Regions from separate parts of the Neobacillus sedimentimangrovi genome, predicted to be linked through region 3. Evidence: riboswitches for the same ligand, from Rfam matches in the RefSeq annotation. Region 3 holds a riboswitch; each other region holds the start of a gene.
What was found. Region 3 has a riboswitch for S-adenosylmethionine ahead of GZA11_RS09740 (methionine biosynthesis PLP-dependent protein). Riboswitches for the same ligand answer to the same signal wherever they lie in the genome.

Region 1 (6,117 bases), on a different contig from region 3:
AAACCTTGGACCTGGAAATTGACTTTTTAAAAGATCATCGAATTGTAAATCTATTAATTTTATTTTTCCATCTAGGGAAAGTTTCCCAAAAACCGTTGTTAAGATTGCAGGTAGGTCACTAGAAAAATTGATTGTCGGGTAGGCAATTCGGATTAATGTTTGATTATCCTGTTCCGAAGGTAAACCCTCAATCGATACCACTCGACCTTTGTGCTTACGCAATTGGTTTTGTTCAAGTTCAGGAAGTTTCGTCCAAGAACCGACTGTCAGTCCTAAGGCAATATCTTCCGCTTTCTTGTCTGGATTTTTTTCATCATGTAGTAGATAAGTAGCAATTAATTCAGACATTATGACACTTCCTTTTCATTTTCTGCAATAAAAAAACCTCTTCGAAAAGAAGAGGTTAGCAGACATTACTAACATCTTCTCATCTTTCAGCTTCCCGCTGCAAGAATTAGCACCGTGCCTTACAATGGGTAAGGTCGGTTGCCGGGCTTCATTGGGCTAGTCCCTCCGCCTGCTCTTGATAAGAAAATGATTATTTTTCCGTATTTATTGTTTTCAAGTGAATTAACTTATTTTGGATTATCCCAAGAAAACAAAATATTGTCAACCTATTTTTTAAAAATTTCTAAACTGCTTATTCTTCTGACAGCCTCTTTCAAGCGTTCTTCAGAAGATAATAAGCCAACTCGGACATAGCCTTCTCCATAAGTACCAAATCCAATTCCGGGCGCTACTATGATATGGGCTTTTTCCAAAAGAAAATTTGCAAACTCCTCGGAAGTAAAGCCCTGCGGTACTTTTAACCAAGCAAAAAATGAACCTTTAGGAGCGGTAACATTCCAACCAATGGACCGGAGGCCTTCAATGAGGACATTCCTCCTCCGTTCATACATTTGATTCAATTCCCTCACACAATCTTGAGGTCCTGTCAGCGCCATTGCTGCTGCCTCTTGAACAGCACCAAACAAACTGACATAAAGGTGGTCCTGTAACAGTTCCAGTGAAGAAATAACACTTTCATTACCTACTGCAAAAGCAACACGCCATCCAGCCATATTATATGTTTTAGATAAGGTGTAAATTTCAATGCCCACTTCTTTTGCCCCTTTTGTTTGGAGGAAGCTTGTCGGTTTTACACCATCAAATCCAATTGCTCCATAGGCAAAGTCATGGACAATGCATATATCATATTTTTCTGCCAGTTCAACGGTTTCCGCGAAAAAATCGGGTGTAGCAATTACCCCTGTTGGATTATTTGGATAATTGAGGAACATTAGTTTTGCCTTTTCCAATACATCATCAGCAATTTCATCGTATTTTGGCAAAAATTGATTTTCTTCTTTTAACGGCATGGTAACCATTTCTGCTTTTGCCATGGCCACTCCTGACCAATAATCAGGATAACCGGGATCTGGAACTAGTACATTATCTCCAGGATTTAATAAACATTGGGGAAGTTCAACTAATCCAGCCTTACCTCCGAATAATATGGCAACTTCTTTTTCAGGATGAATCTTAACTCCATATTCCCTTTGATAAAAATCGGCAACAGCTTGCTTTAAATATCCAAACCCTTGAAATGGGGAATATTTATGATTTATGGGATTAGTTGCTGCCTCCTGAAGTTTGGAAACAATATGGTCTGGTGTTGGTTGATCAGGATTTCCCTGTCCCAGATTAATTACATCAAAGCCTTTTTCTATATATTGACCTGCTTTTTTAACAAGGGATGCAAAAAATTGTTTCGGAAGGCGATTTAATAAATCTGATCGTGGAAACTGTTTCAATTTCTCTCACCTACTTTACCTTGATTCAATTTTCACTAGAATACTAGCTAACAATATTAAAACTTTTATTAGGAATTGTAAAGGGAAAATAAATAATTTTCGAAAATGATTGACATCTACACAATTGAACTGATATATTTTTTAAGAATCGATAAAATTTTATAAAATAACTACTCTTATCAAGAGCTGGCTGAGGGATTTGGCCCATTGAAGCCCAGCAACCGACCGTAATACCATTGTGAAATGGGGCGCTTTTCTTCCGCGCCAGGATATCCTGTAAGGCACGGTGCTAATTCCAACAGAAAGTTAATCTTTCTGAAAGATAAGAGGTACGACAGACAAATATCGTCTTCGCAGCCTCTTTCAATCAGAAAGAGGCTTTTTATTTGGTTTGTAATTGAGTTCGCATGGAATTTTCCTCAAACTAAGGAGGTAATATTGATGACCGTTTTAAATCCATTAATCTATCAACCATTAAACGAAAAAACTGCAATTAAAAAGGCTTTAGATTTAAAGCTATTTCCTGAAGATGCTGATTTAACCTGCAAGGAAATTGGTGACGGAAACCTCAATCTAGTTTTTCATATTGTCGATCAAAAACATAACCAAAGTATCATCATTAAACAAGCCCTGCCATACGCAAAGGTTGTAGGTGAAAGTTGGCCACTAACCCTTCATCGGGCAAAAATTGAAGCTGATGCCTTAAAAACTTTTGGACAAATTGCTCCGGATTATGTTCCAAAGGTATATTACACAGATGATCAATTAGCCATTACTGTAATGGAAGACCTTTCTCACTTATCAATTGCCCGTAAAGGATTTATCCAAGGTGAGACTTTTCCGCTTATCTCTTTACACCTTGGTGAATATTTAGCCAAAACTTTATTTTTTACATCCGATTACGGTCTTGGTTCTGGGGCTAAAAAGGAACAAGTTCAAAAATTTATTAATCCCGAGCTTTGTAAAATTACCGAAGACCTAATTTTTACGGATCCTTACTTTGATGCGGAAACAAATGAATTTGAGGAAGGTTTGCGGCCTGCAGTAGAAGAACTATGGAAGGATGAGGAGTTAAAGTTTCATGTTAACGTGTTGAAAAAAATCTTTTTAACTGACGCAGAAGTTCTCCTTCACGGTGATTTGCATACAGGAAGCATGTTTGCTGATAATCAACAAACAAAAATAATTGATCCTGAATTCGCCTTCTATGGACCAGCTGGTTTCGATATTGGCCAGGTTTTTGCCAACCTGTTGTTCCAAGTCATTGTGAATGAAAAACACCGTGATGTATTTATCCAACATGTGGAAACGGTTTGGAATGTGTTCCAAGTTCAATTCTCACAGCTGTGGGAAAAGGAAAATAAAGAGCCGTTAGCAAACACAACATCCTTTTTACATTATCATCTAGCCAAATATTTCGAGGATGCCCTTGGTTATACAGGCTGCGAATTAATCCGCAGAACAATCGGCCTAGCACATGTAGCAGATTTGGATAGTATTCAAGATGAACAAACTAGACTGGCTGCAAAACAAAAAACGCTTGAACTAGGAAAGAATCTTATAAAAAAACGAAAAGAGATTAGAGACCTTTCTGAATTTATCCGTACAGTTAAAGAAATAGTTTAGAGTAAAGAAAAAGGGGCTGTCCGGAAAGTGGTATTTCAGCCGAAATCTTTATAATAGCAAAACCCAAGAATGCTGTTAAATCAACATTCTTGGGTTTTTAATTTGGGTTCATTTTTCTCTTAAATGGACTTAGACAGCCCCTTTATAATCTTATAATAATGGATTTTCATGCATGGCTTTGAGGCGTTGCCATCTTTTTTCTACCTCAGCCTCAAATTCTTCCAAGATCGGTTTGTTTTCCTCTTTTAACAAGTGTTTCGTTTTTCCCATATACTTAAACCATTCTGTAACCGATACACGCTTATTCTTTTCTTCCGGATTATAAGTGATCGTTGTTACACCTTGTTCAACTTCATATAGTGGGAAGAAGCAGGAATTTACAGCCGCTTCTAGTATTTTAGTTCCATATCGGTCTTCAGATTTCCAATTTAATGGACATGTAATTAATAGTTTTCCGTACACAGGACCGACATTTTGAGCATACCATTGAGCCTTTGCGCCTTTTTTCACTAAATCCTGCGGAAATGCTTCAGATCCTGTAAAGACATAAGGAATATTGGTCGCTGCCATAATTTGTACGGTATCCTTATGGTGGAATGTCTTTCCTTTTTGAACTTTTCCAACACCAGATGTACTTGTCATATGTCCAATTGGGGTGGAATAGGACATTTGTGAACCAGTATTCATGTACCCCTCGTTATCATATTCGAGCATGATTAGTTTATGACCGCGAAGGGCTGTTCCGATGGCAGACCCCATTCCAATATCCATGCCACCATCACCGGTAATCATGACAAATGTTGCATCATCAGAAACCTGAATTTCTCCACGCCGCTTTAATTCCATAAACGCTTCAACTGTACCAGATAAAGTAGCTGCCCCATTCTGGAATAAATTATGAATCATCGTTTGCTTATGGGAGCTGTATGGATAGGCCGTAGTTGTTACATATGCACACCCCGTTTGGAACAGAGTGACAATATCCCCCTCAATCCCTTTAAAGAATAATTCAAGACCACCAAAAATACCGCATCCCGGGCAGGCTCCGTGGCCGGAAGCAATCCGCTTTGGTTTAGATGTCAGCGCGCGAAGTGGCGGAATTTTTACCTTTAACTTCTGCGTTTCTTCATCCATTTTCACTTCGATCAATCCTGTTTTAAATACATCACCATGCTGCGGAGTGATAACAGGTTTTAGAATTTTTTCAGGGTCACCCGGTATGTGACCATAATAATCAAATGGCTTTTCAGCATAACCTTTTTCCATGGCATCAATCGCCATTTTGAAAAATTCATGTGCATCACTGGCATAAAAATCTTTACCACCAAGGCCAAATATGCGGCATAACACAATTGTTTGATTGTCCTTATCATCCTGAAGGGCTGATTTCACTTCATGCGTTAGATTTGCACCATGTGCCCCATAAGAATCGGCCCGTTCACCAACTAGTAATGCCTTTACATTTTTTAATGCTTCACGAATCTCCTTGGCTGGGAAAGGACGAATAATGTTGGGACTGATAACCCCCGCTTTTACTCCTTGGGCACGAAGTTGATCCACTACATCCTTTGCTGATTCAGCTGCAGAGTTTAATAGAAAAAGTGCAACTTCTGCATCTTCCATTTTATATAAATCTAGCACAGGATATTCTCTACCTGATAGTTTAGCATATTCACAAGCAACTTCCTTGAAAATTTCCCCGGCATGGTACATAGCTTCAGACTGTTGGAAATGATTGTTCATCAAGTCTTCACCATTCATGTGAGCTCCGATTGTTACAGGTTTTTTCGGATCTCTAATAAAATGATAGTCCGTTGGGCATTCACCGACAAACTGCTGAACAACGCGGCGGTCTTTAAAGTATTGGACACGTCGCTTCTGATGAGAAGTAAAGAAACCATCATAAGCAACAATGACAGGCAATCGAACCTTAGCGTGTTCAGCAATTTTTAATGCCATAATATTCATATCGTAAACGGCTTGTGGCGTTCTTGCCGTTAAAATAACCCATCCTGTGTTTAATGCGTAATAAAGATCAGAATGATCACCACGAATATCAAGAGGTCCACTGACGGCACGTGTTACTAGATTCATTACCATTGGAAAACGTGTTCCTGCTTGTACTGGAAGCTGTTCTATCATATACAAAAGTCCATTTGCACTTGTAGCATTGAAGACACGAGCGCCCGTTGCCGCCGCTCCATAACAAATCCCTGCTGAGCCATGCTCACCATCTGCAGGAATTAGCTTAATATCATGTTCACCACGTGCTTTCATTTGGTCTAAAATTTGTGCTACCTCAGTTGAAGGTGTTATTGGGAAATAGCCCATGATATGATAATTAATTTGAGCTGCAGCCATAGCAGCCATTTCATTACCAGATTCAAAAGTAGTAACCTGTTCTGCCATTCCTTGCTCTATTAATTTGTCTTCTAAAATAGCCATTATAATATCCCCCCTGCTGTATAAGGAAAGTTTTGTTTAACCCGGTTTGCTTCGGCATAACCAATCATTTCACGTAAATCGGTAAGGGCATTTGTTGGACAAGCCTCCACACATTTTAAGCAACCTTTACAATATTGATAATCAATACCTTTAAGGAACATTTGCTTTCTGCCGCGTTTATCTTCTCCCTCTTCCCAAACAAAACAGAAATCTGGACAAACATTATCACAAGCTGCACAATCAATACATTTTT
Region 2 (6,117 bases), on a different contig from region 3:
TTATTTCTGGAGCGACTTAATGGATAAGTTGTTATAACTGTATAAAAATTGCTGCTAAAAAAAATACCTATCCACAATGTGAATAGGTAAAAAAATTATTTCTGCTTGTAGTACGTAATCGCCAGTGCAAAGGCTAAAACGGAACCTTTAACAATATCCATTGCGTAATATGGCACAGACATCATAACAAGCCCATTTTGGAGAATTCCAATTAAAACTGCACCAATAAACGTTCCGAAGGCATTCGGTTTTCCGGCACCAAGAACAGATAAACCAATAAATGCAGCGGCAACTGCATCCATTAAGTACGGTGCTCCAGAATTGATTTCTGCCGTCATCACCCTTGAGGCGAGGACAATTCCACCGATCGAGGCAAATAATGCTGACAACAGATAAGCAACAACCTTATATTTGTTCACAGGGATCCCTGACAACCGAGCAGCCTCTTTATTCCCGCCAATCACATACATATATCGTCCATGCTTCGTATAGGCCAAAAAGATATGAACAAGGATGACCGCAGCAGCCATAATGATAATAATCCACGGAACCGCACCGATTTTTGAAAAATGCGGGCTAATGATACCCGTTGCCATCGTACCATCCGGCATGACCATATTTTGTGATACGGTCGCACCCTTTGTATAAGTTAGTGCAATCCCTTGAATGATGAACATCGTCGCCAATGTCATTAGCATATCGGGAATCCTAAGCTTAACAATCATGAACGAATTAAACACTCCGACCAATAGAGACGCTGTAATAGCAGAAATTATCGCTATAAACGTATTTTGTGAAAACCAAACAAACATAGAAATTACAATTGCATTCGACAGAGATGCGACCGACCCCACAGACAGGTCAAAACCGTCAACCGTCAAAGAAATCGTAATTCCAATGGCAATTATCGTTACAATCGAAATCGAACGGAGAATATTAATGACATTATCACTTTGAATGAAAGAAGGATTGACTAATGAAAATATCAAAATTAGTACAGCAATCGTTATAATCGTTCCGTATTTATAAAAAAATTGAAACAGCTCCACACTTTTTTTCTTTGGGGTCTGATTGTTTACGATAATATTAGCCTCCATTTTACCTGCCCCCTGTTGAATAATATAATAGTTCTTCTTCATTCGTATTTTTTGTTTCTAGTTCCTTTACGGATTTTCCATCGTATAAAACATATACCCGATCTGTGATCCCCATTATTTCGGAAAGTTCGGAGGAAGCATAAAGGACAGCCTTTCCACTTCGTGCAAGCTGAGCAATTAATTCAAAAATATCTCTTTTTGCCCCAACATCGACACCTTTGGTCGGTTCATCAAAAATATACAGATCGGCGTCCGCAACTAGCCATTTCCCAATCGCGACCTTCTGTTGATTTCCACCAGAAAGGTTTTGTACTTTTGTTTCCTCTGATGGTGTTTTGATTCCAAGGGAATGAATCCATTTCTTGGCCACTGCTTTTTCTTTCCTACGATCTAAAAAGCCATATCCTTTTGTAAATTCATTTAAATGAGCCGCAGTCAAATTGGTTGCTACGGATTCATTAACTAGAATTCCTTCTTTTCGACGCTCCTCCGGCACTAAGGCAATTCCTTTCTTAACAGCGTCAAAAGGGTTTTTGATTTTAAGCTTATTCCCTTTCAGTAGTACTTCCCCCGCAGACCATTTTTCTGCACCAAATAATGCTTTACAAAGCTCTGTTTTCCCAGCCCCGACAAGTCCAGCAATCCCAACCACCTCACCGGCACGAACATAAATATGTAAATCCTTTAACTTATTAGTGTCGGATAGACCTTTTACTTCGAGCACGGTATTTCCTGCTACTGTTTCCCTTGCTGGAAATTGCTCCTCAAGCTTTTGGCCAAGCATATGTTCCACCACCTGATTTGGTGTTGTGTCAGGCACCTTTTCTTTAACAACCAATTCTCCGTTTCTCATAATCGTTATTTCATCGCATATTTCAAAGATTTCCGGAAGACGGTGAGAGATAAAAATGATCCCAACTCCTTTTTCCTTTAAATCTCGTACAATTCGAAAAAGTTCTTTCGTCTCCATATGACTTAATGGTGCCGTTGGCTCATCCAAAATGAGAAATTTACACTGATTTGAGATTGCACGGGCAATCAAAACCATCTGTTTTTCAGCAAGCGTCAACTCGCTTACCAATTTCTTAATCGAAAGGTTGATATTCATGCTCCTGAGAATTTCTGTTGCTCTCTCGTGAATTTCTCCCCATTTTATCCACTGCTTCTTCCCCATGTTATGTATGGTATCAAGCAACATAATATTCTCAGCCACCGTCAAGTATGGAATTAAGGCCGTATCGACTTCCTGGTAAACCATTTGAATCCCGGCATCTTGGGCTTGTTTCGGTGTGCGGATCATTACAGTCTGTCCTCCGAGCCTAATTTCGCCTGAATAATGATCATAGGCACCAGAGAGAACTTTCATCAAAGTGGATTTCCCCGCTCCATTTGCTCCAATTAGTGCATGAATGGTTCCCGATTCCATCGAAAAATGAACTCCGTTTAATGCCTTAACACCGGAAAATTCAATTGAGATGTTTTTCATCTCTAACTTTGTTTGCATCAAGTTGACACCCCCTTCATCAGTACACTCTCTTCGCCCACCGAAAAGAGTGTACCTATCCCCATTATTTCTGATAATGTTCCTTTAACTTCTTCATCCACTCTTCTTCAAATTCATCCGATTTTCCCCATCCAGGAACAATGGTGGCTAGATTCACCATATTAACTGGTTCCTTCGATTTCTGAACTTCTTCTTGCGAAATGAGTGATGCTTCCAAATCGTACGTTTGTGGAGTTTCTTCACCAGCAAGTTTTTTCGCCAGTAATCTCATATCAACAGCACCGATTAATTTTGGGTCCACTGCTGCTGTATACTTCCACGCACTTTTATCCCTTTGAATTTCTTGCAAATCGGCATTAGAAACGTCAATTCCATATATTTTTACCTCTTCACGTCCTGCTTCTTTCAGTGCTCGAGCTGCTCCAATAGCAAAGGCATCCCATGTAGCAAAAATCGCATCCAGTTTTCCTTTTGGATATTTATTTAACATGGCAGCAACAGCGTTTTGTGTTTGGACACTAGTGTCAGCAGATGCTACCCCAAAACGTTCGACTTCCTTTATGCCAGGATTTTTCGATAATACCTCTTGATAAACCTTATTTCTTCGAACCATTGGAGGGAATCCATCCACCCAAAGGTAGGCGATATTGGCTTTTCCGTTCGTATCCTTGACTAGCTGCTCAAGTGCCAATGTCGCTAATGCCTCATCATCTTGGGAAGTTAACGTAACCCCCTCCACTTCGGCAAGCTTTGGATTAGAGTCAAAAGCTACCACACTTTTCCCTTTTTCTACGATTTTCTTTACATCATTCACTGTCGCATCATCGTCACCGTGGGAAATGATAAAACCATCATAATTCTGATTTAATGCCTGATTAATCGCATCATGGAACTTAGCTGTATCCCCATTTGCCGTAAACACATCAACCTGAAAACCTAAAGCCTCACCTTCTTCTTTTGCTCCGGCTAAAAATTGAGCAGTATGATCATCCCCACCAATTTTTCGAACAACCTTAATCTTTACTGGATCTCCTTTGGCAAAACGCTCTGGTACTCCTTCAATGGACACCTTTTTATTCCCGCTTGCCTGTTTGGAATCTCCCCCTGATGCACAGCCTGTTAACAAAAGTGATACGGCTAATGCGGAAACAAGCGTTGTTTTAAAAAATTTTCTTTTCATTTTGAAACTCCCCCTATTACTCTTTTGTTTGTTTTCCCATCGGAAAAGTATGTATTTATCTAAAATAAAAAACCTCTCCAGAAAAGAGAGGTTTCATCACCAATAAATCGGACTACTCCTCTCTTATCTATCAAAACACAATTGTTTTGCAGGAATTAGCACCAATTCCGTTTGGAACGGTTGCCGGGCATCATTGGGCCTGTCCCTCAGCCACTCTTGATAAGAGAATTCCATTTCATTTTTTCAACTATAAGTAATACACTAAATTTATACTCCTGTTAACAAGTTGTCAATAGTATTTTGAATTTTATAATAAAAATTCTATTGGTATTTCCTTCCTTAAGGATAAACTTCCTATTTCACTTTTTCAGAAATTTCATTATAATAATATTTAGAGAATCGAAATATTTATGCAGAAAGAAGTGTTAAAGCTGTGACTCAGCAAGAACGTACAAAGCATAATTTGTGGATTCTATGGTTTGCTAACTTCTTTGTTGCTGGAAGTATGACGATGGTGCTTCCTTTTATCTCATTATACATCGAATCGATGGGAAATTTTTCAGAAACCTATGTCGAGCATTGGTCAGGCATTACATTTGGAATTACCTTTGTCTCTGCCTTCTTGTTTTCTCCGATTTGGGGTAAAATTGGCGACCGGTACGGAAGGAAAAAGATTTTAATTATCTCTGGTCTTGGCATGGGATTATCTATATTGTTTATCAGTTTTGCTGAATCTGTTTGGGAGTTATTACTGTTTCGCTTTTTCATGGGTTTTTTTTCTGGATTTATTCCTATGTCGCAAGCGTTTATATCGACACAAACACCGAAAGAAATTGCTGGCCGAATTTTAGGCACGTTACAAACAGGAAGTATAACAGGAACTTTATTAGGACCCATGGTCGGCGGCGTTCTAGCAGATGCATTTGGCTACTCTGCCACCTTTAAATGGACTTCGTTTTTCATTTTCTTCTCTGCCCTGCTTGTGATGGCTACAAAAGAGTTCAGAATTGAAATGAAACAAGGGGAGCAATCCCATTACTCAAGCAAAGAAGTCATTTTACATATTATTAAAAACCCTGTCATGCTAACTGTCCTACTCATCTCAACTCTAGTCCAGATCGCGCACTTCAGCATTCAACCCATCCTATCCCTATTTGTGGCTAAACTGCATGGCCCTGTGAACATCGCCTTTTATTCGGGAATTGCCTTTTCCGCTGCAGGTCTAGGGAATCTTTTAATGTCTCGAAACTGGGGTAAAATTGCGGATAAACACGGATATATTAAAGTACTCGTGATTCTATTATTTTTTTCAGGAATTGTTTATTTGCCAGGAGCAGCTGTCACAGAATATTGGCAATTAGTGGTGATCCGCTTTATCCTTGGAGTAGCCATCGGAGGAATCATTCCTGTCCGTATTGCCTATATTCGTCAAGAAGCTCCCATTGCTATGCAAGGAGAAGTACTTGGCTATAACAATAGTTTAAGGTTTCTTGGAAATATCATTGGTCCAATGATGGGCGGCTTCATTTCCAGTTATCTAGGATTTTCAGCTGTATTTATTAGCACTAGTGCCTTGCTTCTTATCAGCGGGGTGATCTTACTTATATCCATGCATAAACATCTAAAGCTGGCAAAACATACGGCTTAATAGTAAAAATACTCCCCTTTGGTAAACAGATTTTTATTTTTTAACCTGTCCACCTTATGAGGAGCATATCATTACGCTCTAAGCATTTTTTGTTAGATAAATAACCATTTGAGCAGGATAGGAAAATCCTGCTTTTTAGAATGCCAAATTCGCTTTCCGTTTTGTGAAATCTACATTTTGATAATAACTGTTTTTTACTAGAATATTAGGTCCTAGACATTTAACTGCCGTACAATGACAGCTTAATTCTTTCGCTAATTTTGAAGATTGCCATGTTTCATAAGCATCCAAGAGACTAGTCGTTTGAATGTTTCCAAGCGGAGGAGCGTCTCCAAAATCGGTCACAATAATATCACCATTAAAAATATTAACATTAAGACGAGAACGCCCATCCGGGTCATTTCGGACAGTCACATTTTTGCTTGAATGAAGCCGTTTTAATAAGTCTAAATCTTCTTGTTTGCTGCTGCAAGCATAGAATGGCAGTGTGCCGAACAGCATCCATACATTCTCATCCCGGATGTCCAGCAAATGATGGATCGCTGAACGCAATTCATCCAGTGACAAAACTTCAAGATTTCCAGCAAAATCGCTTGGATACATCGGATGGACCTCGTGCCGCTGGCAAAGCATTTCATCGACAATTTGTCGGTGGATTTTTTCCAAATAAGGCAATGTCCGTTTATTT
Region 3 (6,117 bases):
ACGCACGGTTTTTAGCCGCTTTTTTTGCATGATGAACCGCTGCACTGTTAATATCCTTTACAGAATCCTCTAGCCCGTAACGGCTAAGCTTTAAATAGTTTGCTGCATACGTATTGGTTTGGATCACATCAGCACCAGCATTTATGTAGGCTTGGTGGATATGTTGAATTTGCTCGGGATGGGAGAGGTTTAACTCCTCAAAGCAGCAGTCTGTTCCGTATGAATAGAGCAGTGTTCCCATGGCTCCATCAGCGATTAAGATTTGATTTTTTAATTTTTCTAAAAAGCTCATGGTCATTCTCCTTGCTGCAGCACTAATTTTTTCTGTTGCACCTGTTCGAGTGCCTGGGAAAAATCTCTAATTAAATCAGCTGGATTTTCAAGCCCGACAGACAAGCGCAGAAGACTGTTTTTAATTCCACGTTTTTCCCTTTCCGCCTGCGGCATGGCCGCATGTGACATCTTTGCAGGGTAGGATAAAATTGACTCCACTGCTCCTAGACTAACTGCAAATACAGGTAGCTTCACACTTTCGACAAAGGTGCGGACAGCTTCTTCATCGACAAGTTCGAAAGAAAGGACCGCACCGGCTCCTTGAGTTTGTACATCCAGCAATTCTCTCTGCGGATGATTAGGAAGTCCGGGATAAAACACGTTTTTAACAAGCGGATGTTTCTCTAGGAAACTCGCAATTTGCAACGCTGATTTCTGAGAGTGTTCAAGTCGAACATGAAGAGTTTTTAAACCTCTTAAAACGAGCCATGCATCCTGTACACCAAGAACTGCGCCGAAGGAATTTTGTAAAAATCCAAGCCGATTGGCTAAACCTTTATCTTTGACAACAGCAAGTCCTGCCACTACATCACTGTGTCCGGATAAAAACTTTGTTGCACTGTGAAGTACCACATCAGCCCCAAGTTCCAAAGGTTTTTGCAAGGCGGGGGTTTGGAAGGTATTATCGACAAATGTCAGTGCACCAATTTCCTTTGCCATTTGGCTGATAGCTTTTATATCTGTCACCTTTAACAAAGGATTGGACGGGGTTTCAACATAAAATGCTTTCGTATTAGGCTTAATCGCTTGTTTAACATGATCTAAATCTGTCATGTCAACAAAAGAATGCTCAATCCCTAATCTAGAAAGCACTTCTGTAACCATTCGATAAGTTCCGCCATACACATCTTCGGTAATGACGACATGATCACCGGCAGACAGTAATAGGAAAGCCGTTGAAATGGCTGCCATACCGGAAGAAAATGCAAAGCCTTTCACCCCGCACTCCAATTCCGCAATAACCTCTTCTAGCGCTTCGCGGGTTGGATTTAAACTTCGGGCATAATCATATTTACCAAATTGGTCGATATCAAATTGATGAAAGGTGGAGGCGTGCTGAATCGGTACACTGACAGCTCCTGTCACAGAGTCCACTTTATGTCGGTTATGAAGAAGCTTTGTTTCAAAACAATACTCTTCCAATTCCATTAAACAATCACTCCTTTGTTAATTTTGGCAAAGGCTTGCTTTAGGTCGTGAATTAAATCCTCTACATTCTCAATTCCTACAGAAAAACGAAGCAGGCGATTACAAACACCTTTTTCAATTCGAATTTCTTCAGGAATATCTGCATGGGTCTGTGTGGCTGGATACGTGATAAAACTTTCCGTACCGCCAAGACTTTCGGCAAACGAAATCAGCTTTAAATTTTTCAAAAATGGATTAACCCAAGTTTCGTCTTTTATTCGGAAGGAAACCATACCACCACGGCCAGGGTAAAGAACATCTGTAACGGCATCATGTTGAGACAAATATTCCACGATTGCCTTTGCATTTTTTTCATGTCGTTCCATTCGTAGTGCTAAAGTTTTCATTCCACGCATTAATAACCATGAATCAAACGGGCTTAATACACCTCCGGCCCCATTATGATAAAGGGCTAATTGTTCACATAATTCTTTTCCTTTTGCGATGATAAGGCCGGCAAGGACATCGTTATGACCGCCCAAATATTTTGTCGCACTATGAATGACGATATCGGCGCCAAGCTTAATAGGCTGCTGTAAAAGTGGGGTATAGAACGTATTGTCGACAATCAGCAAAATACCATGTTTCTTCGCGATGTCGGCAATAGCAGCAATATCGGCTTCCTGCATGAGGGGGTTGGTAGGAGTCTCGAGAAAGATGGCCTTGGTTTGAGGGGTAATCTTTCTTTCAATTTCCTCCGGACAACCTGTATTGACATATTGACATCGTAATCCCCATTTTTTATAGCCTTTTTCTAAAAGCCGGTAAGTACCTCCGTATAAATCTTCACTGACCAACCATTCATCCCTGGATTGGAATAGAGAAAGGATGGTAAAAATCGCTGCCATGCCAGAGCTACACGCAAACCCTTGATCGCCGCCTTCCAAATCAGCAATGGTCTTTTCAAGGAGCTGGCGTGTTGGATTCCCTGTCCGAATATAGTCAAATCCTGTTGATTGTCCGATACCTTCATGTCGATAGGCGGTTGAAAAATATACAGGAGGATTCACCGTTCCTGTTGCTGTTTCACTTCTGTTTCCGATTTGTGCCAGTTTTGTATCAATTTTGTACATTACACACACTCCTTGTCTTGAAAAAATAGATTGGATATTTTTCAGCTTTAACGCGGTATGGGGATAAAGCTTGTTGATAAAAAAGAAAAAAGCCTTCTATAAGAAGAAGACTTTTGTTCGTACGAAACCATAAGGTCATTCTTCTTATCTCGCAAATTAACATTAATTTGCAGGAATTAGCACCTTTTCAATGGATCATCCATTGAAGGTTGCTGAGGTGTCATCGGGCCTTTCCCTCAACCTCTCTTGATAAGAACTATCAATATTTAAACTTTTTATAAAATTTACTATACTTTTCCTGCTTAGTCAATTCATTTTTATCTGAAAAGTTTGGAACAAATTTCTACAAATGAAAAAAAGCAGGGTTAACCCTGCTTTTTAAACATGTAAAAACTTCACACAAACTGGATGAGGAACGGTGATATCAGATTGAATCAATGAAAGTCGTCCAGAAAATTCATCTCTGGCGAATAAAACGAGATTGCTTGATTCTTGGTTAGAAGCAACGATAAATTTTTCAGAAGGATCCAATGAAAAATCTCGAGGCCAGTCTCCCTCTGTAGAAGTATGCTCGACAAAGGTCAGCTCTCCAGTAGTTCCATTAACACTAAATACCGCAATACTATTATGTCCGCGATTTCCTGCATAGACAAAACGACCATCGGAAGAAATATGAATCGCACTGCCCTGGTTATTTTCTTTGAAATCAGCAGGAAGAGTGGAAATATATTGCTTTTCGGTAAAATGGCCGTTTTCTGGATTATAGGTTAAGACAATAACTTCGGAACTGAATTCTGTCATGATGTAAGCAAACTTACCATTTGGGTGGAAGGTCAAGTGTCGCGGTCCACTGCCGGCTTTTAATGGATGTAGTTTGACCTTCGTCAATGTTCCGTCTTCGTTTATTTTGTATGTAATAAGAGCATCAATACCCAGCTCCACCACCACTACATATTTTTCATCAGGTGTTAATCCAGCATAATGGGTATGGGCCTTTTCCTGTCTTGGATCTGGACCACTGCCTTCATGTTGAATGATGGAAGCAGCAGGCAGAAGAGAGCCATCTTGATGAAGGAGATGGGATTCCACTGTTCCCCTATGGTAATTACCGCTGAATACATATTTGTTTTGGCTGTCAATACTTACATGACAGGGAGGAGCTCCGGCACTTACTTGGCTATTGATAGCAGTTAATTTTCCATTTTCACCAATGGAAAAAGCCTTTAATCCACCTTCTTCACCATCTTTTACTACAGAGTAAAGATAGCGATTGTCTTTACTAATGGCTAAATAGGTAGGGTTAAAGAGCTCTGCAGCCACCTCGATATTTTCAATTTTTCCTTCTTTCGTATTCAAGGTAAAAGAATAGATTCCTTTGCTGTCACCCTTTGTATACGTTCCAATGTAGCCAATGTATTTTTTATTCATGGTTCATTCTCCTTAGAAAGTAATCGAAGTTATTTTAACAAAAAATGCTCAATACTATAATAGATTAAACTTGCTTGAGACTCACTTGATGATAAATCTTGTTCTCCTTTATAAAAATGTTACAACGGTATAAGCTGATACTTCTAAAACAGTAGAAAATTAGGTTTTTCCGTTTTTTCGATAGTCATATGGCCTATTTCATCATTATAACTATTTTTTTCTTGATGCAAATTCCCGTCTACGATAATGTCCTTTTCTATACACTAACATTTTATTCTTTTTTATAAAAGCTCTAAGATAGTATAAACTTTGTTTATTCGATATACAAACTGTTAACAAGATAGTGATTTATAAAAAGAAATGATTGTGATTATGCTTAAATAAGTTACTTATATTAATCTAATACCGGTAATTTATATTCAGAAGAGAGTACTGTTTTAACTATAAACTTAGTTTATTTGATATACAAACAAAGTAATAAGATGCTATAATGAACCTAACAATAACAACCGCTTTATGATATGGTCACCGTTATTTGTAATTTATGAAAGCGTTTTCAACTATTAGTAGAGGAATCTACTTATGGCTTATTTCGAAACGATGAATCCAATCAAATACCTTAGCCGCTAAATACAGTTTAAATTGGTTTAAAGACCTAGTAGCAAAGGGAGAAGTGTTTGATGATTTTTAAAGTGAGGTGGTAGAAGTACCGGCTGGTACCAATGGCTTATTTTTCACGCTATTTATTGTGGGGGAAAGAATACCACATGCAGATTTGAATATTCGTGGAAGCTATAAATAAAAAGTAGTCACATAGTTATGAAGTGGTTTCCAATAAGTAGCTTCATTCATTTGTTGGTTATAGACTTTTTACAAAGAATCCATTTACTAATTTTCGCAGCTTTATCTTGAAAAGGGTTAAGAAAGTTTTTGAGGGAGTGTTCTCTCTATGATTAATGAAATTCAAACACAAAAGAAGGTGGTGGCCATTACGTTTGATGATGGCCCCAATCCCATTTACACGCCTAAAGTATTAAAGATTTTTTCACAAGCAAAAGGAAAGGCAACCTTCTTTATGATAGGGGAACAAATGAGAAACTATCCTGAGCTTGTACAACAAGTGGCTGCTTTAGGCCATGAAATCGGAAGTCATACTTATACTCATCAGAAGCTGTCTCTTTTAAGTTATGAGGATTGTTTATCAGAATTTGAAAAGACAGAAAGATTAATAGAAAAACTTATTGGAATAAAACCAACTGTATTTCGTCCTCCTTTTATGGATTATCATGAGGACATGGTTTCATTGCTTCAACAAAAAGGCTATACCATGATTGGAGCGCTTAATTTGATGGCACAAGATTGGGGGCAGCCAGGGGTCGATCACATCTTAAAGACTACGAGGAATGTCATAAAAAATGGCAGTATTTTGATTTTCCATGATGGTTATGGGAACCGTTCACAAACAATAAAAGCGATCCAAATACTTGTTGCAGAGTTAACAGAACAAGGCTATTAACTTCTAACTGTAAAGCGAGTTACTTGATTTGGATAAAAAAGAGGAAGCAGAAGTTAAATAGTCTGTGCTTCCTTTTGTTTTTTTTCAATTTTTTGAAATGCTGTATAGGAGGTTGCCATAATCAATCCTGCCGTCATACTTCCACCAAAGAAGAAAAACAGGCCAGGTATATATTTTATTACAAAGAAAGAGGTTACAAATCCGATTAACATTAAAATATTCGAAATAGGATTCACCAGCATAATAAAAAATGAATTTTTAAACAGTTGAATAAATGTTACGTTGTAGTGAACGTAAACAGGGAAAATATACAAAACTGTCATTACAATGGCGAAAATTATAAGATACAAAGGAATTTGAATACTCGCATTAACTTTTATAAAGTACAGATCTAAATATATAATACCTGCTAATAAAGCTAAGACAACTCCTAGACCATTACTCCTAAGAAACTCTTTTTTATAGGTACCCCAAAAGGTTTGAAAAATAGGAATGTCACTTTGGCCCATGAGCCATTTACGGATCACAGTAAACATTGCTACGGTTGATGGGCTAATCCCAAAGAGGATTAGTCCGAGG
Region 4 (6,117 bases), on a different contig from region 3:
TACCGTAATTCCGGAAACAAGTGCCGGCATGGATTCCGGTAACAATACCTTCCAAATAATCGTTCCCGTAGTTGCTCCCATGGATTTGGCAGCTTCAATAACACCTTTATCAATTTCACGAAGGCCAATTTCAACCATTCTTGCATAGAACGGAGCGGAACCAATAATTAAAGCTGGCAATGCTGCATTTTCGCCAATCATTGTTTGAAAGATTAACATGGTTAATGGAATTAATAATACAATCAAAATAATAAATGGTATGGAACGGAAAATATTTACGATTGCACTTATGACTAAGTTAATCGGCTTATTTGCCCATAAATTTCCCGGTGATGTTAAGAATAAAAGCATACCAAGAATGATGCCCAACACAAATGTAATCAATACGGAAATGCCCGTCATATATAAAGTTTCCACCGTTGCCTGCCACATCGCCGACCAATCGACATTTTGAAAGTAACCTTCTTGATTATTCACCTGTAACCACCTCCACTCCTACCTTTTGGGAACGAATATATTCTATGGCTCTACTGATTTCTGCTTGGTCCCCGTCGATATGAATGAAAAGAGATCCGTACGAACCGCTTTGCGTTTGCGAAATCTTACCTTGTAATATATTGACTGTCACATGGTGATGACGAATTAGATGGGTGATCAGTGGCTGTTCAGCAGAATCACCAATAAAGGTTAACTTGACAATGGAACCTGAATGATAACGCTCCAGTAAATGCTCGATGGTTTCTTTTGCTTCTTCCGGCTCTGTCACTTGTTGAACAAATCGCTTTGTAATCGGCTGTTTAGGGTTTTTAAACACATCTAGAACCTGACCAAGTTCAACAATTCTTCCACTTTCCATAACAGCTACACGATGACAGATTTTCCTGATGACATGCATTTCATGGGTAATTAACACAATCGTTAAACCTAGTTTTTTGTTAATATCGACTAATAGATCCAAAATGGAATCTGTAGTCTGTGGATCAAGTGCAGAGGTTGCTTCATCACAAAGCAAAACTTTTGGATTATTTGCCAGCGCTCGAGCAATCCCGACCCTTTGCTTCTGACCTCCACTTAGTTGAGATGGATAGGCATCTTCTCTACCTTCTAGACCAACTAATTTAATCAACTCGGCTACCCGTTTTTTCCTCTCTGGGGCTTTCACACCAGCAATTTCTAATGGGAAAGCAATATTTTCACTAACTGTTCTTGACCACAAAAGGTTGAAATGCTGAAAAATCATACTAATTTCTTGCCTTGCCTGCCGAAGCTCGCTTCCTTTAATTTTGGAAATTTCCCGGCCCGCCACTGTTACAGAACCATCTGTTGGAATTTCCAAACCATTCAGCATACGAATTAAAGTACTCTTTCCGGCACCACTATATCCGATGATTCCGAAGATTTCGCCTTCTTTAATTTCAAGATTCACTTCATCCACAGCTTTAAGCAGGCCATGCTTGGAAGGAAAAATCTTTCGGACGTTTTTGATCGATATCATGAACTCACCTGCTTCTTATCCGAATTAAATTTATATTTTGACTTTTTTTCTGAAAAGGATTCTATCATTGGCGGGCAAAAAGGAATTTCTTGCCCCCAATATGATCTTATAAAAAAATGCCTTTCTGCACAGGCAGAAAGGCATCATAAAACAACAATCCTTTCTCCCATCTCTCAAAGCAAAATGCTTTGTGTGAATTGGCACCATTTCAATTCAAAGAATTGACGGTTGCCGGGCTTCATTGGGCACATCCCTCCACCTCTCTTGATAAGAGCGTTTAAGCAATCCTATATTCAGTTAACACATCGCTGTGTATAAGTCAGAAAATATTTTACGAAGGCTATCGTATCACGGATAAAAACAGGTGTCAATGGAAATTTTTAATAATACTTAGGCTTTCGTTTTCAAAGAGGTAATACCTGTTGCTACTTCAATGGCATCTTCTAAATCTTCAATTAAATCCTCTACATTTTCAATCCCAATAGATAAACGAATTAAGTCTTCTGACACACCAGATGCCTTTAATCCTTCCACATCGAGCTGTTGATGGGTGGTGCTTGCCGGGTGAATAATCAAGCTCTTGGCATCACCGACATTCGCTACATGCGCCCAAATCTTAATGGAATCTATTAATTTTGCCCCAGCTTCTCTTCCACCTTTTATTCCGAAGATAACAATTGAACCAGCCCCTTTAGGCAGATACTTTTGAGCAAGCTCATAGTCAGGGTGAGAAGCATCCCCTGGATAAGAAACCCACTCGACCGCTGGATGGTTCTTCAAGTACTTAACGACCTCTTTCGCATTGGCTACATGCTCTTTCATACGCACATGCAATGTTTCCAATCCTAATACAAATTGAAACGCATTTTGTGGACTTAACGAAGGTCCCATGTCTCTAAGCAGTTGAACACGTGCTTTAATAATATACGCAAGTGGTCCCAGTGCCTCCGCATAAACAAGGTTATTGTAGCTTGGATCTGGAGTAGTGAAGCCAGGGAATTTCGGAGAATTCCAATCAAATTTACCACCATCTACAATGATGCCTCCTGTTGTCGTACCATTTCCTAACAGCCACTTTGTAGCAGAGTGAACCACAATATCTGCCCCATGCTCAATCGGACGGCATAAATATGGAGTGGCAAAAGTATTATCAACAATTAATGGAATACCCGCTTCATGTGCAATATTTGCCACTTTTTCGATATCCAACACGCGCAAACTTGGATTTCCAACAGTTTCAGCAAAGACCGCTTTTGTTTTTTCCGTAATAGCTGCCCGGAAATTCTCCGGATCCTCTGGGTCGACGAACTTTACGTTAATCCCGTATTTAGGAAGAGTCACAGCAAATAAATTGTATGTTCCACCATATAGTGTGGAAGCTGACACAATTTCATCTCCAGCTTCGGCAAGGTTAAGAATCGCGAGCGTTATGGCTGCCATACCACTTGCTACCGCAAGTGCTCCAACCCCTCCTTCCAAAAGTGCAACCCGTTCCTCAAAAACCGTTGTTGTCGGGTTATGGATACGGGTATATATATATCCTTGCTCTGCCAGTGCAAAGAGGTTTGCGGCATGTTCTGTATTTTTAAATTGGTAAGCATTGTTCTGATAAATAGGGACTGCTCGTGCCCCTGTTACCGGATCAGGAGACAATCCTCCATGAACACTTAATGTTTCAAAGCGATATTTCTTTTCCTTTGCCGTCATCGTTCTCTCTCCCTTCTAAAAATAAAAATCCCCTGCTTCATAAGAAGAGGGGGAATTCTCTTCTTATCTTTCAGAGCTATAAGCTCTGCTGGATTTAGCACCGTGTTTCAAGTACCGGTTGCTGGGCTTCACTGGGCCAGTCCCTCCACCTCTCTTGATAAGAATCTTTATGTAAGTCATTTAATGTGCGAATATTTAAAAAAAAAATCATACATGAAGTTTAATTCCGAGTCAATAGGTTTGATTAAAGATCTTTTTAATTTTGGAGATAAGAACACTAGTCCAAAAATAGAGGGAGAAATATAAAACTACAAAAATAATTTCTCATATTTCATTTATATGAATAGAGGATTTTATAAAAGAAATTAAACTCAATTATTTTTATTTTTTAACATCAACCTGCCAATCCAGACGACTCCTACACCAAGAATGAGCAGAAATAATATTTGAACAACTTGAAAAATCAAATCTCCTACAAACATGGAGAGATTCTCCTTTCACACGTAGTTTTACGTAACTAATTCCAATAAACCATAAATATCCAATAATGTAAATTACCATTTATTATTAAGGTAAAAATTGTTAGAGGAAAGTTTATGAATTTAAATTCTGCTTTCCTCTTTTTCTTGTTTACTCATTTGTCCTTTTACACATTTCTACGTTTCTTACTCTCATTGACGGACTAGGAGAAAAGCATTTTTTCCTTTCGAAGTCTTATGTCAATGGCTTGATCATTTTGATCATCACTTAGATAACCTTTTGGGCAATTCCTAAACGTGACCCGTTCTGATTTATTTTATTGATCTTTTTCATTTTTTCATTTCGTGAATTGGCCAAATAAAAAACGGACTCCAACAATAAGATTGTCCGCAATGGTGCGGTAATGGTGAGGCTACCGATTCGTTCCAGAGTCCTTAGTTTTTCTTGCCCCTTAAGGAGCTGTGCCAATCCATCACTACTCCCGCTGATGAGGCAATGGGGTTGTGAATCGTTTCTTTCATGAAGGAATAAAATTTCCCCATTTTTGATGATAAGCTGAATGGTTTGCTGTTCGCTTTTTAGGACAACCCGGACATCTACTTGTTCAGTTACTGATAAGCTTTAAACTCTTGAGGAAGCTCAAATTATTACTAGAAGGACAGGAGCCATTATGTTCCATACTAACTTAATTCATAGAGGTAGCGATTCTAAAGAGAAATACTTACTTGCTAGGTTTAAAGATTTTGAAAACAATAATTCTGTCATAACTAAAAGCGAGTAGTATTAAAATACTCGCTTTTAGTTTACCTTTTACATTATTAAAAAGCTTATAATTAACCCAAATATCCCTACAAACAAATAAGAATAACCTAGAATTGAACTATTTCTATTTTTTTCTTTTTTAGCAATCAAGAAATATAGTCCAAACCCAATTAAAAAGGCAAGTAAGACACTCCCTACCTTGAATAATATCATCAAAACACACCCATTCTAAATTATAAATTAAAGTATATGCCTCTAGCCAGTTGGGCATTTTGGTGTGTTTTAAGTAAAGAATCTAAAGTTGCTCCATACGCACCTAAAGCTGCCAAACCTGCTGTTAAAGTTCCCGCTCCTGCTGTAGGGACAGAAAGAATAAATGCTTAAAATTAAACTAAATAAGTGAGTAGTTCTCAACTACTCGCTACTATCAACGTTCCAGTTCCAGTTCCATTTCTTTGCTTCTTTGAGGTTTCTCCAACTTCTCCAATGAATCCTGAACATAAATTTATATAATTTCGTAATTAATTTTAATAAACTATAAATATACAATAATGTAAATTATTGTATATTTCAAGGTGGAATTTGTTAGAGGAAAGTTTATGAATTTAAATTCTGCTTTCCTCTTTTTCTTGTCTACTCATTTGTCCTTATACACATTCCTAGGTTTCTTACTCTCATTGACGGACTAGGAGAAAAGCATTTTTTCCTTTCGAAGTCTTATGTCAATGGCTTGATCATTTTGATCATCACTTAGATAACCTTCTGGGCAATTCCTAAACGTGACCCGTTCTGATTTGTTTCTTTGAACTTTTTCTTTTTTTCATTTCGTGAATTGGCTAAATAAAAAACGGACTCCAACAATAAGATTGTCCGCAATGGTGCGGTAACGGTGAGGCTACCGATTCGTTCCAGAGTTCTTAGTTTTTCTTGACCCTTAAGGAGCTGTGCCAATCCATCATTGCTGCCTATGATAAGGCAATGGGGCTGTGAATCGTTTCTTTCATGAAGGAATAAAATTTCCCCATTTTTGATGATCAGCTGAATGGTTTGCTGTTCGCTTTTTAGGACAACCCGGACATCTACTTGTTGAATTAACGGGAAAAGATGGCTACGTTTCTTTACTTCTTGTAAAAAAACTTGTACAGCTTCAATCATTATTCCTCACTCCGATTCATTAGTCTTACCTTATAATTTAAGCAATCCCCCTTTAATTCCTTTTAGAATTGCTCGACAAATGTCTTTATTATCAAGCGTGATTTCAGTGTTTTCCCAGAAATATGTCGGAAAATGTACTCAATGCTAAAGAAGTAGAGAAAGTTCAAGAGGAAATCATTTGTAGAGAAACGATGACACGAGGAAAAACAAGTTAGCAACATTTGTAGGCAACCAAAAATAAACTTTTTAGTCTAAAAAAATGACGCCCTCCATAGGCGTCTAAAGTAAATCTCAACCAAAATGTTCATTTATTTTTTCTAGCAAGTACGGCACAGAACGAAATGCATAGAGCGTATCAGTTACTTCTCCTCCACGGATGAACAATAAACAGGGGACACTTTCAATTCCAAAGTCCATCGCCAAATCAGGATAAAAATTCAAATTCATTTTACCCATATCAATACGAGCTATTTCCTTAATTACCTCAAGCATTTTTCCTGCTAATTGGCAGGTGCCGC

Region 1: it holds a riboswitch for S-adenosylmethionine, as region 3 does, so the genes downstream of both, mtnK (S-methyl-5-thioribose kinase) here and GZA11_RS09740 (methionine biosynthesis PLP-dependent protein) in region 3, are expected to answer to the same signal.
Region 2: it holds a riboswitch for S-adenosylmethionine, as region 3 does, so the genes downstream of both, GZA11_RS09565 (sugar ABC transporter substrate-binding protein) here and GZA11_RS09740 (methionine biosynthesis PLP-dependent protein) in region 3, are expected to answer to the same signal.
Region 4: it holds a riboswitch for S-adenosylmethionine, as region 3 does, so the genes downstream of both, GZA11_RS03960 (O-acetylhomoserine aminocarboxypropyltransferase/cysteine synthase family protein) here and GZA11_RS09740 (methionine biosynthesis PLP-dependent protein) in region 3, are expected to answer to the same signal.

What each region holds. Positions count from the first base shown of each region.
Region 1 is NZ_JAAFZF010000039.1:18,727-24,843, reverse strand. Features, by position in the region: gene mtnW (2,3-diketo-5-methylthiopentyl-1-phosphate enolase) at 1-348, opposite strand, end outside; SAM riboswitch class I at 425-533, opposite strand; gene GZA11_RS12385 (pyridoxal phosphate-dependent aminotransferase) at 615-1,793, opposite strand; SAM riboswitch class I at 1,967-2,122, shown strand; gene mtnK (S-methyl-5-thioribose kinase) at 2,235-3,419, shown strand; gene GZA11_RS12375 (thiamine pyrophosphate-dependent enzyme) at 3,570-5,864, opposite strand; gene GZA11_RS12370 (2-oxoacid:acceptor oxidoreductase family protein) at 5,864-6,117, opposite strand, start outside.
Region 2 is NZ_JAAFZF010000024.1:11,420-17,536, forward strand. Features, by position in the region: gene GZA11_RS09555 (ABC transporter permease) at 96-1,097, opposite strand; gene GZA11_RS09560 (sugar ABC transporter ATP-binding protein) at 1,099-2,601, opposite strand; gene GZA11_RS09565 (sugar ABC transporter substrate-binding protein) at 2,666-3,781, opposite strand; SAM riboswitch class I at 3,902-4,007, opposite strand; gene GZA11_RS09570 (MFS transporter) at 4,215-5,429, shown strand; gene yfkAB (radical SAM/CxCxxxxC motif protein YfkAB) at 5,565-6,117, opposite strand, start outside.
Region 3 is NZ_JAAFZF010000025.1:9,197-15,313, forward strand. Features, by position in the region: gene GZA11_RS09730 (bifunctional homocysteine S-methyltransferase/methylenetetrahydrofolate reductase) at 1-292, opposite strand, end outside; gene metC (cystathionine beta-lyase) at 295-1,482, opposite strand; gene GZA11_RS09740 (methionine biosynthesis PLP-dependent protein) at 1,482-2,594, opposite strand; SAM riboswitch class I at 2,736-2,850, opposite strand; gene GZA11_RS09745 (lactonase family protein) at 2,973-4,022, opposite strand; gene GZA11_RS09750 (polysaccharide deacetylase family protein) at 4,972-5,538, shown strand; gene GZA11_RS09755 (YesL family protein) at 5,592-6,117, opposite strand, start outside.
Region 4 is NZ_JAAFZF010000006.1:10,040-16,156, forward strand. Features, by position in the region: gene GZA11_RS03950 (methionine ABC transporter permease) at 1-432, opposite strand, end outside; gene GZA11_RS03955 (methionine ABC transporter ATP-binding protein) at 470-1,495, opposite strand; SAM riboswitch class I at 1,659-1,769, opposite strand; gene GZA11_RS03960 (O-acetylhomoserine aminocarboxypropyltransferase/cysteine synthase family protein) at 1,886-3,202, opposite strand; SAM riboswitch class I at 3,263-3,366, opposite strand; partial or broken gene GZA11_RS03965 (SCP2 sterol-binding domain-containing protein) at 3,950-4,264, opposite strand; partial or broken gene GZA11_RS16595 (replication/maintenance protein RepL) at 4,323-4,463, shown strand; gene GZA11_RS03975 (SCP2 sterol-binding domain-containing protein) at 5,195-5,599, opposite strand; gene GZA11_RS03980 (thioredoxin family protein) at 5,891-6,117, opposite strand, start outside.